Regions from separate parts of the Bacillus sp. AK124 genome, predicted to be linked through region 1. Evidence: predicted binding sites of a transcription regulator. Region 1 holds the regulator's gene; the other holds the start of a gene.
The links. The regulator Rex, encoded in region 1, represses fermentation and respiration genes when NADH is low (regulators of the CRP and FNR family bind a similar motif). The targets are predictions, from matches to a motif close to TTGTGAAATATTTCACAA.

Region 1 (7,693 bases):
TTTCGGAAGCGTTTTTCTGATGCTCTTCCGTCTGTTTTTCTAGTTCTTTCAGTTCAAGCTGCTGCGCTTTTTTTTCTGTGTAATAATCGTAGTCGCCTAAATATTCTTCTGCTTTGTCGCGGGAAAGCTCCAGTACTTTTGTCGCGATCCGGTTGATAAAATAGCGGTCATGGGACACAAATAATATCGTTCCCGGGTAATCGATCAAAGCGTTCTCCAAGACTTCCTTGCTGTCCAGGTCGAGATGGTTTGTCGGCTCATCAAGAATAAGGAAGTTCGCTTTTTGGAGCATCAGCTTGGCGAGGGCAAGCCTTGCTTTTTCGCCGCCGCTTAACGCGTGTACAGGTTTTAATACGTCTTCTCCCGAAAACAGGAAGTTGCCGAGGCAGGTCCGGATATCCTTTTCATTCATTTCCGGATAATCGTCCCAAAGCTCGTCAAGCACGCGTTTTGACGACGTCAATTCAGCCTGTTCCTGGTCATAGTAGCCGATTGAGACATGGGAGCCTGTCGCGATTGTTCCCGATACCGGCTGCAGCTTTTGAATCAATGCTTTTAAAAGGGTTGACTTGCCGATTCCGTTCGGTCCGACCAGTGCAACGCTTTCCCCGCGGGTGATGTGAAAGTTCAATGAACGGAGAAGCGGGGGCTGCTCCTGATAGCTTACTGTCAAGTCTTCCACCCGCAGTACATCGTTTCCGCTTTGCCTTGTAATTTCAAAGCGGAAAGACGCCGACTTTTCATCTCCGAGCGGTTTGTCCATGATCTCCATCCGTTCAAGCTGCTTTCGTCTGCTCTGCGCCCGTTTCGTCGTCGAAGCTCTAGCCAGATTCCGGTCGACGAACTCCTGCAGCTTGGCGATTTCGTCCTGCTGCTTTTCATAAAGCTTTGTTTCCTTTTCCAGCTGTTCGGCTTTTAATTGGAGATAAGAGCTGTAGTTCCCGGTATATTTTTTGCTTTGGGACCGGCTGATCTCGTAAACTTGGGTAACCACTTTGTCAAGAAAGTACCTGTCATGGGAAACGATTAAAATCGCTCCGCTGTAATTTTGCAAATATTGTTCAAGCCATGTCAGGGTATCGATATCCAAGTGGTTTGTCGGTTCGTCCAAAATGAGGAGGTCGGGTTTTGTCAAAAGCATTTTTCCGAGGGCAAGCCTTGTTTTTTGACCTCCGCTTAAGTCCTGGACGCGGACGGAGTCGTCAAATCCCGCAAAGCCGAGCCCGTGCATGACGGATCTGACCTCTGCCTCATATTGGTAGCCGCCTTTGTCCTTGAACTCCTGCTGAAGCCTGTCATACGTCTTCATCAATGATTCAAGCATGTCCGGTCCGGCCTGCGCCATCTTTTCCTCGATCGCGCGCATTTCTTTTTCCATTTTTTTTAGAAAATCAAATACCGACAGCAATTCCTCTTTGAGCGTCAGCTTGGAATCGAGGCCGGAATGCTGGTCAAGGTAGCCCATCGTCAAATCTTTCGGCTTGATGATGTCCCCCTTTTCATATGAAAGTTTTCCTGCGATAATCTTTAGAAGAGTCGATTTTCCGGCGCCGTTGCGTCCGACGATCGCAATCCGGTCCCGAGATCTGACTTCGAGTTTTATATTCGTTAAAATCGTATCGGCTCCAAACGATTTTGAAAGTTGGTTCACTTGTAAAATCATCATGATCTTTCACCTCTTGTCTGCTATTTTAAGTGTAGCCTATCACTGCGCAGTCAGCAAACAATTAAGTGAACTCTGGAAGATTTTAGCCAAAGAAAAAGACAGAATGAAAAAAATAGTGTATGATCGTTATAAGGAGAGTTCAGAACATGAATGAGTTTACACATTTTAATGAACAAGGCAGAGCCAAGATGGTTGATATAAGCGAAAAGGAAGCTTCAGTACGCACAGCTGCGGCTGTTTCAAGCGTGTCTATGAATCGAACAGTACATGAAAAAATCAAAAACCGGGAAATCGGAAAGGGCGATGTATTGGCGGTGGCGCAAGTGGCCGGAATCATGGCCGCAAAACAGACATCCGCCATCATCCCGATGTGCCATCCGATCGCTCTGAAAGGAGTCGACATCGCCTTTCGCTGGGAGGAGAAAGAACAGAAGAGCATCCTGCATATTCAATCTAAAGTGAAGACCAAAGGGAGCACAGGTGTGGAAATGGAAGCGTTAACTTCGGCCTCCGTATGTGCGCTGACCGTATATGACATGTGCAAAGCGGCGGATAAGGGAATGGTGATAGGACCGACCTTTCTTCTCGAAAAGACAGGCGGGAAAAACGGTGACTATAAAAGGGAAAAAGCTGATGTAGACATGGAGGATTAGTTTATGAACATGGATCATTCAAAAATTCCGCAAGCGACAGCGAAACGGTTGCCATTATATTATCGTTTTTTAAAAAACCTTCATGCATCCGGAAAACAGCGTGTATCTTCCGCTGAGCTGAGCGATGCCGTCAAAGTCGATTCTGCGACCATCCGCAGGGACTTCTCGTACTTCGGCGCGCTCGGAAAAAAAGGATACGGCTACAATGTCAATTATTTGCTGTCCTTTTTCAGAAAGACGCTTGATCAGGATGAAATGACGAACGTAACGCTCATTGGCGTGGGGAATTTGGGGACAGCCTTTCTCCATTACAATTTTATCAAAAATAATAATACAAAAATCGCCATGGCGTTTGACATCAATGAGGAAAAAATCGGAACCGAGGTCGGCGGTGTTCCCGTCTATGATCTGAATAGACTTGAAGAGCATATGACGGATGATATCCCCGTCGCCATTTTGACGGTACCGGCTCAAGCCGCACAGTCGATTACAGACAGGCTGGTGGCGCTTGGCATTAAAGGCATTCTTAATTTCACGCCGGCCCGCTTGAATGTGCCGGAACACATTCGCATTCATCATATAGATTTGGCGGTTGAACTTCAGTCGCTGGTGTATTTCATGAAACATTATTCAATGCAGGAAAAGTAAAACGGAAAACGAAAAATAAAGGAAAGGGGGCAGGCTTTATGCCAATCGGTCCTGGAAGCTTTATTTTAATTGTCGTGGTGGCGCTTTTGATATTCGGCCCGAAAAAACTTCCCGAGCTGGGAAGAGCGGCGGGAAACACGCTGAGGGAGTTTAAGAATGCGACAAAAGGTTTGGCTGACGACGATTCCGATAAAAAGAAAGAAGATCAGTAGGATAGGATGACATTTATGAAGGAAAGAGAAATGTCGCTGATAGAACATATCACAGAACTACGCAGACGGCTTGTGATCACTTTTTTCTTTTTTGTTTTATTTGTTGTGGCAGGCTTTTTATTGGCAAAGCCGCTGATTATCTATCTGCAGCAGACGGATGAAGCAAAGCTGCTGACGCTCAACGCGTTCAAGCTGACCGATCCTTTATTTGTGTACGTGCAGTTCGCTTTCATCATCGGCGCCGTCTTGACTTCGCCGCTTGTTTTATACCAGCTGTGGGCTTTCATTAGCCCGGGGCTGTATGAAAAAGAACGAAAAGTGACGCTCAGCTATATTCCGATATCGATTATTCTTTTTTTAGGCGGCATTGCCTTTTCTTACTTTATTTTATTTCCGTTTGTCGTGGACTTTATGACGAGAGTCTCAGATGATCTGAATGTCAACCAGGTCATCGGAATACACGAATATTTTCAGTTTCTGCTTCAGTTGACGCTTCCTTTTGGCTTATTGTTTCAGATGCCTGTGGTCATCATGTTTATCACAAGGCTCGGCCTCGTGACGCCGATGTTTTTGGCGAAAATCAGAAAATACGCATATTTTGTGTTGTTCGTCATCGCGGCCCTCATTACACCGCCTGAGCTTTTGTCGCATTTAATGGTCTCAGTGCCATTGCTCATTCTTTATGAAATCAGTATCGTGATTTCAAGAATATCCTACAGGCAGGCGCAAAAAACAATGATTCAAGAGGAAAATCAAGCGTTTTTGAACGACCATACTAAATAAGAGCCATTCTTTTTCAGAATGGCTCTTTTCCTTCACAAAAAAGGCTATTGATCTTTTCGTTTCATCTTGCCGGCCAGGGCGAACATTTTAAAGGAAATGCTGATATTATAGGCTGCGAAAAGCATCAGCAGGATCGTGTAAAAAGACCACATGCTTCCGGGCGAGGTTGCCGCCAGATATGTAAACAGCACACCCGTTAATAAATAAATCGCTCCCCAGAATTTAGGGCTTCTCATCATAGAAATCCTCCAATAATCATTTGCATTTTCTCGACGTGTTTCAAATATTCTTCAATAGGCTCCCGGAATGTCTGCAGTAAGACGACGAGCGTATTCATGGCGACATGGGCGAAAATAGGCACGATAATCCGGTTGGTTCTGACATATAAAAAGGAGAATGTGAATCCCATTGCTGTATAAATGAGCAGATGGCTGAAATCCAAATGGACGACCGAGAAGAGCACCGAACTGAACAAAGCGGCAATGAAAAAATTCGTTTTCTCATAGATTGCACCGAAAATGATCTTTCTGAAAATGATTTCTTCAAGAATCGGTCCGAATACAGAAGAGACAAACACCATCAGCGGCAATGCGGTGATGATTTCCATGATCCGCTGCGTATTTTCCGATTCCGGGTTGACCCCGAACAAGTACATTTCGATCGAAGCGGCAATTGACTGCGAAAACAAAGCGAGAAAAACGCCGGCTACCGCCCATCCGATTGACGCTCCAACCGATGCTTTCGGGCGGTTGCGAAGCGTCGTCTTCGGCACCGTCCGCAAAATCAGCAGCACGATAACGAGACAGAGGGTAAACGCGATGACAGACCAGACGCCTGTCAATGTAAGCTGGGCTTCAGCCTTTGGCTGTCCTTTGCCCACTCCCAAAAAGTAAAGAAGAGGCAAGCCGACAGCGGCCGACAATTGCATGAGAACGTATGCCAATATAATAAACCAGTATTGTTTTCTCAAGCTTTATGTACTCCTTTTCTAAAAATCTAATTCAGACTATGTTTATTGTAACACACTCTTTTTAAATTATAGGATGATAAGGACATGCGGAGAAATGTAAGCGCAAAAAAATTTGACCTTATCACTTGAAATTGCCTGGGAGATTCTTTATTATAAGAATTGTGTTAGCACTCACCGAGTGCGAGTGCTAAAATTACATATGAAAATATTGAGGAGGTTGTTTCATTGTTAAAGCCATTAGGTGATCGCGTTGTCATTGAGCTCGTTGAGTCTGAAGAAAAAACTGCCAGCGGAATCGTACTTCCTGACTCCGCAAAAGAAAAACCACAAGAGGGTAAAGTGGTTGCAGCCGGTTCAGGCCGTGTGTTAGAGAGCGGAGAGCGCGTTGCATTAGAAGTTAAAACAGGCGACCGCATCATCTTCTCAAAATATGCAGGTACCGAAGTGAAATATGAAGGTACTGACTACTTAATCTTGCGTGAAAGCGACATTTTAGCTGTTATCGGCTAAGTCATAAATAAAAACGAGACAATTATATAGGAGGTTCGAATAACATGGCAAAAGATATTAAGTTTAGCGAAGAAGCCCGCCGTTCAATGCTGCGCGGTGTAGATGCATTGGCGGATGCTGTAAAGGTAACTTTGGGACCTAAAGGACGCAACGTCGTTCTTGAGAAAAAATTCGGTTCTCCATTAATCACAAACGACGGTGTTACCATCGCGAAAGAAATCGAGCTTGAAGACGCGTTCGAAAACATGGGCGCAAAGCTTGTTGCTGAAGTTGCGAGCAAAACAAACGATGTTGCCGGTGACGGTACAACAACAGCGACAGTTCTAGCTCAAGCGATGATTCGCGAAGGTCTTAAAAACGTAACTGCCGGCGCTAACCCTGTAGGCGTGCGCAAAGGTATCGAGCAGGCTGTGGCTGTAGCGGTTGAAAGCCTGAAAGAAATCTCCAAACCAATCGAAGGCAAAGAATCAATCGCACAAGTTGCTTCAATCTCCGCTGCTGACGAAGAAGTCGGAAGCCTGATCGCTGAAGCGATGGAGCGCGTCGGCAACGACGGTGTCATCACGATCGAAGAATCAAAAGGATTCACAACAGAGCTTGAAGTGGTTGAAGGTATGCAGTTTGACCGCGGATATGCGTCTCCTTACATGGTGACAGATTCCGATAAGATGGAAGCGGTTCTTGAGAACCCGTACATCTTAGTAACAGACAAAAAAATCACAAACATTCAAGAAATCCTGCCGGTGCTTGAGCAAGTTGTTCAGCAAGGCAAACCGTTGCTTCTGATTGCTGAAGACGTTGAAGGTGAAGCTCTTGCAACATTGGTTGTCAACAAGCTTCGCGGAACATTCAACGCAGTGGCTGTTAAAGCGCCTGGATTCGGAGACCGCCGCAAAGCGATGCTCGAAGACATCTCTATCCTGACAGGTGCCGAAGTGATCACAGAAGATTTAGGTCTTGACCTTAAATCAACTCAAATCAACCAATTGGGACGCGCTTCTAAAGTTGTTGTGACAAAAGAAAACACAACAATCGTTGAAGGTGCGGGAGATACAGAGCAAATCGCGGCACGCGTCAACCAAATCCGCGCTCAAGTTGAAGAAACAACTTCTGAGTTCGATAAAGAAAAATTACAAGAGCGCCTAGCTAAGCTTGCAGGCGGCGTAGCTGTCATCAAAGTCGGCGCTGCGACTGAAACAGAATTGAAAGAACGCAAGCTTCGCATCGAAGACGCCCTGAACTCTACTCGCGCTGCGGTAGAAGAAGGAATCGTATCCGGCGGTGGTACAGCTCTTGTCAATGTTTACAATAAAGTAGCTGCCCTTGAAGCTGAAGGCGACGAACTGACTGGTATCAACATCGTTCTTCGCGCTCTTGAAGAACCAATCCGTCAAATCGCGCACAATGCGGGTCTTGAAGGATCTGTCATCGTTGAGCGCCTGAAAGGCGAAGCTATTGGTGTAGGCTACAACGCTGCAACAGGCGAATGGGTGAACATGATCGACAAAGGTATCGTTGACCCTACAAAAGTAACACGCTCAGCTCTGCAAAACGCAGCATCTGTAGCGGCTATGTTCCTGACAACTGAAGCAGTTGTTGCCGACAAGCCTGAAGAAAACAAAGGCGGCGCAGGAATGCCTGACATGGGCGGCATGGGCGGTATGGGTGGAATGATGTAAGCCCAGCGTCCAAAACGCTGATATATCAAGGAAAAGAGGCTCTTTTTAGAGCCTCTCAGCTTGTCGACAAAGCCACAAAAAGTGGCTTGATCGACAAGCTTTTTTTGTTAAAATGTGAGTGAAATCTAGTTTTTGGAGGTTTTGCCATGTTGTCTAAGCACTCTAAAGATCAGCGCGAACAGCTTGAAGTCTTTGCCTTAAGTGAACTTGTCCCGGAAGACCATCTGGTCAGGAAAATAGAAGAAGCCATGGACTTTTCTTTTATTTATGAAAAAGTTGCTCCCCTTTATTCTTCAAAAGGGCGCCCAAGCATTGATCCCGTTGTATTGATCAAAATGGTTCTGATTCAGTACGTGTTTGGCCACCGCTCGATGCGCGAAACCATTAAACGGATCGAAACCGATGTCGCTTATCGCTGGTTTATTGGATATGGATTTTCTGAAAAAATCCCTCATTTTTCAACCTTCAGTAAAAACTATGAGCGCCGTTTTCATGATACGGACCTATTTGAAACAATCTTCTATAAAATCTTGCGTCAGGCCATGGATCTCGGTCTTGTCGACCCGTCGGTC
Region 2 (7,693 bases), 1.6 Mb from region 1:
ACGAAAAATAAGACAACTGAAATGATGACAACTGGTAAACTAATCAAAGCCTCCACCCCCAATTCACCTCTTTTAGTGTACATTGGGGAAGGAACTTGAGTCAATCATTGGAAAGCGGCGATCAGCGGTCTTTTCCCGTTCCCTTGCAGTTGCTGCACGTTTCCGAACCGCCAAGCAGAAGCTGAAAATAGCCTTTTCCCGAACAGAAAGTACAGGTTGATTCAAGGCGATGGGTTGACGTCGTCTTCATTAGATACACACCTTTTTTCTTAATTTTCTGATAATATATCATGAACATTGTCAATAATAAAGTCAGAAAATATAACAGATCATTTGATGTAAGCGCTTAAAAACTAAGCTTTCTTCCTTTTTCTTTCGTTTTTGAAGTTTTTAACCCCGAATAAAAAGCCCGCAGCTTCCGCTGCAGGCTTTGATTCTGATTAGAAAAATTTAAACTTTCCTTTTTTCAGAACAAGCCCCGGCCCGCCGATCAGGAACAGCGAGCGGTTGTCGATGATTTTTTTCATCATGGACGCCGTCGTTCCCGTCATCTTTCTCCCGAATGCGACGCCGATTGCATCATGTTCGCCGAGAGAAGCGACAGAGCCTTTATTATCGAATGAGAACGTTTCCGTTTCTTTGCCGTGAATCAGTGCGGCCAGATTGTTTGCGCACGTTTCGCCCTGCTGCATGGAAATCTGCGCAGTCGGCGGATAAGGCCTTTCGGTTTCTTCATTTATGATCAGCGAGCAGTCTCCGATAACAAATATATCATCATGGCCTTCAACACGCAGATCAGGTTTTACCTTCACACGGCCGCGCATGTTTTCAAAGCCTGATTCTTCTATGATCGGGTTGCCGCGGACACCTGCGGCCCATACGACAGTGCCTGCTTTGATTTCTTCGGTCTGATCGTCTTTTCCGCAAATGATTCCGTCAGGCGTGCATTCTTTCACAGCCGTGCCGATTTTGAATTCAACGCCCTTTCCTTCAAGGTAGTTGACCGCATAATCGACAAGCTCCGGATCAAAGCCCGGGAGAACGGACGGCGCGGCTTCCACGCATATTAAACGAACCTGCTGGCGGTCGATATCGTATTCGCGGCACAGCTCAGGAATGCGGTTGCCCAATTCGCCCAAAAATTCAATGCCGGTAAAACCCGCTCCTCCGACAACGATCGTCAGGCGTTCCGGGCGCTTCTCGGCTTCTGTATTATACGTTGCAAACTGATATTCAATGTGCTCGCGAAGCTGCCGGGACGAATTGATGTTTGAAATGGAGAAAGCATACTCTTTCAATCCAGAAATTCCGAAAGTTTCAGGGACGGCCCCCAGCGCCACGACAAGATAGTCGTAACTAAGCTCGCCGGTTTCAAGGACGACTTTCTTTCCTTCTTTATCGATTTTCTTTACCGTATCCTGAACGAAATTGACACGGGATGTATTGATGACATCTTTAATTTGGTAGCGGCATCTGTCATGATGAAGCGTACCTGCGCTCGCTTCGTGCATCCAGGTTGTCTCATAATGATAATTGTGCTTGTTGACAAGCGTAACATCCGCTTCATTGACGCCGATTTTTTTAACAAGTCTCGTAACGGTCATTAATCCACCATAACCTGCACCTAATACTACTACTTTTGGCTTATTCAACGGAATCACATCCACCTTTTCTGTATTTTACTGCTAAGCCGGATTAAAAATAGCCTTTGGGTTATCTTCTGCCGGCTTCAGGCTTTTTATGAAAAAAAGTTTGTGAAACCCTTCACTTTAATTTGCCGAACAACGGAATGTTTTTCGGCTGTGCGTCGAAAAATATTCACGAATCTTTAACAAAATGTTCACAACTACATCATAGCCGCTCGCTTTTGCTTTTTCAAGGTTAAATATGCTCGGGCGGCAGACTTTAGATCAGACGGTAATATTTTCCGATCTTAAAAAAACAGACGCGCTCGTATTTATTTTATGTGATATGATATAATTAAGAACAATTTTCATTTAGGGGGCATTATTTTCATGCGTGAAGACTCAAAAGTATATGACATTACAATTATCGGGGGCGGCCCTGTCGGCTTGTTTACCGCATTTTACGGCGGAATGCGGCAAGCGAGCGTCAAAATTATCGAAAGCCTGCCGCAGCTAGGCGGTCAGCTGTCCGCTTTGTATCCCGAAAAATACATATACGATGTAGCCGGGTTCCCTAAAATCCGCGCTCAGGAGCTGGTCGACAATTTGAAAGAGCAAATGGCGAAATTTGATCAGACCGTTTGTCTGGAACAAGCTGTCGAAAGCGTTGAAAAACAAGCAGACGGCATTTTCAAGCTCGTCACCAACAAAGAAATCCACTATTCTAAAACGGTGATTATTACTGCCGGAAACGGAGCATTCCAGCCGAGAAAGCTCGAGCTTGAATCTGCGGCTCAATACGAGAATGCAAACCTTCATTACTTTATAGATGATCTGAATCAATTTGCGGGCAAACGCGTTGCGGTGTTGGGCGGCGGCGACTCCGCCGTCGACTGGGCGCTCATGCTGGAACCGATCGCAAAAGAGGTGTCAATTATTCATCGCCGCGATAAATTCCGCGCACATGAACACAGCGTCGAAAACCTGCACAATTCAAAAGTCAATGTGTTGACACCGTTTGTTCCGACCGAACTGATCGGCGCCGAGCGGATTGAACAGATCGTCATCGAGGAAGTGAAAGGCGAGAGAAAAGAAATCATCGATGTCGACGATGTGATCGTCAACTTCGGATTTGTTTCATCTCTCGGACCAATCAAAAACTGGGGGCTTGAAATCGAGAAAAATTCGATCGTCGTCAAGTCCACAATGGAAACGAACATCGAGGGATTCTATGCAGCCGGCGACATCTGCACATACGAAGGAAAAGTCAAGCTGATTGCCAGCGGATTTGGAGAAGCGCCGACCGCTGTCAACAATGCGAAAGCTTACATGGATCCTAAAGCGCGCGTGCAGCCGCTGCACTCTACAAGCATGTTTGAAAACAAATAAAAATGAAAAGGAGCCTGACACCGGCTCCTTTTCATTATATGATATTCAAATATGAGAAGATCGTTCCCAAAATCAGCACAATCGTTAAGATGCCGACCGCTCCCGCCGCAGTCAAGACAATCCGGTCCGTAATTTTCTGTGCTTTTGGAAGCGGTTTTTCGCAGCCGCATGCCTCACAGACTTTTGAATCGTAAGGCGTAAGCCCGCCGCAGTTTCTGCAGTTGATTTTTTCCATGGTTGAACCCCTTTTCTTTACTGGGCTTGGACTTTAAATAAACCTGTCCAGTATAGAATAACAAATTGACGAATAGAATGTCTTAAGATTCACAAAATATTCTTAAATGAACTCCAAAAAACCCTTGTTAGGAAGTGACGATATGTCTTACTACAACAATCGCAATCAAGAGCCTTTGCCAAAGGAAGATATCAGTACGTGGGAATGTACGGCTGAGGACTGCAACGGATGGATGAGAAAAAATTTCACGAGCAGCGATCGCCCTCTATGCCCTCTGTGCAACAAGGAAATGGTAAGCGGAAGCCGCTATATCACCTCAATCACCAACAACACGAGCAATCTCAACCGAATCTTTAACCAGAAATAAACACGATTGTTCCGGAAGCCCCGTTGCAAAAACCTTGCTCAGCACTTGAGCGGGGTGGCTGCATTGCTTCCTTCCGGCATTTCCCGAGCGAAGCGGAAAACAGATTATGTTAAATCTTTTACCAAAAGAATCTCATCCCGAATCGGAATGCCGTTATCAGCGGCAAAGGGAATTTCAGGCTTTACTTTTCTTGCTTCTTCAACTGCGTTTACATACAGCTCGGCCATTGTATAGCCTCTCTTTTGATAAAACATAAACGCCCGCATATTATCGTTCGTCGTGATCAGTTTAATCGATTGACACTGTTTTCGCTTTGCAGCACGTTCCACTTCGTTTAAAAGGAGTGAGCCGATCCCTTTGTTTTCGGCAATACTGTCCAAGGAGACGACTTCACATTCGTTTCCGGCGATGAAGTACGTAATCAGGCCTTTTATATCGCCTTTTTCATCTGTCACAGCGAATCCTTCCAATTCATCGCAGCGGAATGTTCCGTGTGAATTGACCATGTCCGGACTTCCCCAATGCTTATGAAAAAACGCGGTAACGTCCGCTTTTGACAAGCCGAGCGTTGATACGAGTTTCATTTCTTTCCCCCCAGATCATAATAAAACGCCTTTTCGTCACGATGATGCATCGCAATGAAAGGCGTTTTTCTCATTCCATATCGTTGACCTGATGCCAATATGTCAGCACTCTTCAGGCTTCCCTGCATTCACTGCGGTTCTGAATGATGATCCGCAGCCGCATGAAGCGATGGCATTTGGATTATCGATGGTGAAGCCTCCGCCCATCATCGATTGTTTAAAATCAATGACCGTACCGTTCATAATATCCAGGCTTTCTTGATCTACAAGCACTGTGATTCCATGCTGGACGAATTCATTGTCGTCTTCGTTTTTTTCGTGTTCAAAACCCATGCCGTATGACAGACCGCTGCATCCGCCGCCTTTTACTCCGATTCTCAAGAATGCGTTCTCCTCTTCATGCTCTTTCATCATATCCTTGATATGAAGAGCAGCCGCTTCCGTGACCGTAACTGTTTTTTCGCTCATAACATCACACCTCCTAAAAGCTCATGTGTACTTTATTATAAAGTCGCACGTCCGATTTCTCAAACGGACCGACTCATGATATAAAAAACTCGCCTTCACATACCGTTTCAGCGGGTCCTGTCATCATGACACGACCGTCATTTTTCCAATTAATGATCAGATCGCCGCCGGCGAGATGGACGATAATGTCCGTGTCTCGTTTGGAATAGCCGTTGAGTATCGAACTCACTGCGGCTGCGCAGGCGCCCGTTCCGCATGCCTGGGTAATTCCTGAACCCCTTTCCCATACACGGAAATGGAGTTCTTTGTCGTTTTCGACTTCAACAAATTCTACGTTAACCCCTTCCGGAAACCTTTCATCTTTTTCAATGAGCGGTCCCATCGACGTAAGCGGCGCTTTTTCAATATCGTCTAAATAAAAGACGATGTGGGGATTGCCCATGGATACAGCGGTACCTTTCATTTCCCGGCCGCCGAATATCATCTTTTCATTGATCGTCTCCGACCCCTGTTCACCGCGCATTGGCATATCTGATTTGAGAAGACGCGGTTCACCCATATCGACTGTAGCCGATACAACTTTTCCTTCCTTCACTTCAATCTCAGCCTTTACCAAGCCTGAAAGAGTTTCAATTAAAAAGGATGTTTCCTTCACCAGTTTATGTTCATACGCGTATTTTGCAACGCAGCGCAAACCGTTTCCGCAGTTTTTGCCTTCAGATCCGTCGCTGTTGAAAATCCTCATTTTAACCGGCGCTTGATCTGAAGGACAGATGAGTATCATTCCGTCTGAACCGATTCCGGTGTAAACGGAAGACACTTTGACGGCCAAATCTGGCAACAGCTCCTCAGGGAGATGTTCTTCAAACTGATTGACGTATATATAGCTGTTTCCTAAGCCGTGCATTTTAGTAAAACGAAAAGAATTCATAGCCGCCTCCACATTTTTTTACTTTCTTCTAGTATAAAAGCTGAAAGGGATGGATACAATATGGCTATCCCCCGTTTTTCATACATAAAAGCTCCCTGCGTTCATTTGCAGGGAGCTTTTATCATGTTATCCGATAAACATACCGGCGATCGCCGCGCTTGTAAGGTTGGCCAATGTTCCGGCAGCAACGGCTTTCAAGCCGAGACGGGCGATATCGGAACGGCGGTTCGGCGCCATTCCTCCCAATCCTCCGAGCAAAATCGCCACAGAAGACAGGTTTGCGAAACCGCACAGCGCAAAGCTGATAATCGAAGCGGTTTTGACGGAAAGCTGATCAAACATCGGAGCAAAATTGGAATAAGCGACAAATTCATTCAGCACGAGCTTTTGACCGATAAAGCTTCCGGCCTGAACTGCTTCATCCCAAGGGACGCCGATGACAAAGGCGAGAGGTGCAAATACATAGCCGAGAATGAATTCAAGCGAAAGGTCTTTAAAACCGAACCATCCACCGATTCCTCCAAGAATTCCGTTTAAAACGGCAATCAAAGCAACAAATGCAAGCAGCATCGCACCGACATTCAAAGCAAGAGAAAGACCTGTTGATGCCCCTTTTGCAGCGGCATCGATGACATTTGCTGCGTCTTCGTCTTCAGCCATTTGAATATCTTTTTCTTCAATTTTCGATTTTTCAGTTTCGGGAATAAGCATTTTTGCCATAATCAAGCCCGCAGGTGCAGCCATAAAGCTCGCTGCAAGCAAATATTCGAGAGGAACCCCAAGAAGGGCGTAACCGAACAAAACAGAACCGGCCACTGATGCGAGTCCGCCTGTCATAACGGCAAACAGCTCCGACTTTGTTAAGTTTGCAATAAACGGCTTAATCACAAGCGGCGCCTCAGTTTGTCCGACAAAGATATTGGCAGCTGCAGAAAGAGATTCCGTTTTGCTTGTTCCGAGCAGTTTTGCCAATCCGCCGCCGATAAAGCGGATGATGACTTGCATGATCCGTAAGTGGTAAAGAACCGCAATCAGCGATGAAAAGAAGATGATAACAGGAAGAACGCTTAAAGCGAAGGCAGCGCTGTCGCCTACTTGCAAGAGAGGCCCGAAGAGAAAGCTGATTCCTTCATTCGCATAATTGACGAGATGCTGAACGGCTTTCGTAAACGAAAGAAACACTTCCCGCCCCATTTCCCATTTGAGAACGATGAATCCGAACAGGAGCTGCATCGCCAAACCGATTAAAATCGTTCTTATGTTAATTTTACTCTTGTGCTCAGAAAGCAGAAAAGCAATCGCGAAAATCGCCAGAATACCAAGAAGTCCCCATAAAATGTTCATGACCACACCTCTTATTATTTTTTAAACTTTTATTAAGATAACAATTAATGATTGGCCTGTCCACAAAAATTTTTAAGAATTTTTTCTCTTTTTATGTAAACCCTTTCAAACAAAGGCTTTGCATGAAAAAACGAGATCACCAAGATGACCCCGTTTTTAAATAAGTTCATTTTCATCAATGAACTTGTATATATTTTCGACCAATTCAGCCGGATTATTCGCTGTCACCATTTCTCCGTTTACAAGAGCATACATGGTCTGCATGCATTGTCCGCAGTAACTCAGGCAGCCGTATTCGACGACGTCCAGATTCGGATCTTTCTCCAATATTTCTTTTGCTTCCTGAGAACCTTGGGCAAGATTGCTGACGCAAAACTCAACGATTGGAAACACTTTATTTCACCTCACATCGCTTTTTTATCGTACCCTATTTACGTTTCAATAGTCAAAGTTTTAGGCTGAGGAATAAAGCTTTTGTAACATATTAATACCTTAAAGGGTTTTACTAATTATCGATTCAAGGCGGATATGTAGGTTATTTTCCCGAGAAATATTGTGATTTTACATCAAATTAGATATAATTCTAGAGGGTATTTACATAGTTTTTTAATTTTGCAATGAAAAAGGTTAGTTTCTTAATCTGAGGGGAAAAGGGGAATTACCAATGAGAAATTTAGTCTTGCTCGGCGGCGGGTACGGAAATATGCGGATCATTCATCGTTTACTGCCTAACCAGCTGCCAGATGATGT

Region 2: a site for Rex is predicted at 1,753-1,770, ahead of yumC (ferredoxin--NADP reductase 2). Genes of this name have one in related genera too.

The regions. Positions count from the first base shown of each region.
Region 1 covers NZ_CP096378.1:3,660,088-3,667,780, reverse strand. The annotation lists gene M1E06_RS18435 (ABC-F family ATP-binding cassette domain-containing protein) at 1-1,666, opposite strand, end outside; gene moaC (cyclic pyranopterin monophosphate synthase MoaC) at 1,813-2,319, shown strand; gene M1E06_RS18425 (redox-sensing transcriptional repressor Rex) at 2,323-2,967, shown strand; gene M1E06_RS18420 (twin-arginine translocase TatA/TatE family subunit) at 3,006-3,179, shown strand; gene tatC (twin-arginine translocase subunit TatC) at 3,186-3,962, shown strand; gene M1E06_RS18410 (YdiK family protein) at 4,007-4,198, opposite strand; gene M1E06_RS18405 (CPBP family intramembrane glutamic endopeptidase) at 4,198-4,932, opposite strand; gene groES (co-chaperone GroES) at 5,158-5,442, shown strand; gene groL (chaperonin GroEL) at 5,487-7,121, shown strand; gene M1E06_RS18390 (IS1182 family transposase) at 7,268-7,693, shown strand, end outside.
Region 2 covers NZ_CP096378.1:927,547-935,239, reverse strand. The annotation lists gene M1E06_RS04590 (YuiB family protein) at 1-47, opposite strand, end outside; gene M1E06_RS04585 (YuiA family protein) at 122-250, opposite strand; gene M1E06_RS04580 (NAD(P)/FAD-dependent oxidoreductase) at 441-1,658, opposite strand; gene yumC (ferredoxin--NADP reductase 2) at 2,016-3,014, shown strand; gene M1E06_RS04570 (hypothetical protein) at 3,049-3,249, opposite strand; gene M1E06_RS04565 (cold-shock protein) at 3,392-3,616, shown strand; gene M1E06_RS04560 (GNAT family N-acetyltransferase) at 3,721-4,200, opposite strand; gene M1E06_RS04555 (HesB/IscA family protein) at 4,303-4,668, opposite strand; gene dapF (diaminopimelate epimerase) at 4,742-5,599, opposite strand; gene M1E06_RS04545 (NupC/NupG family nucleoside CNT transporter) at 5,726-6,943, opposite strand; gene M1E06_RS04540 (YuzB family protein) at 7,100-7,336, opposite strand; gene M1E06_RS04535 (NAD(P)/FAD-dependent oxidoreductase) at 7,608-7,693, shown strand, end outside.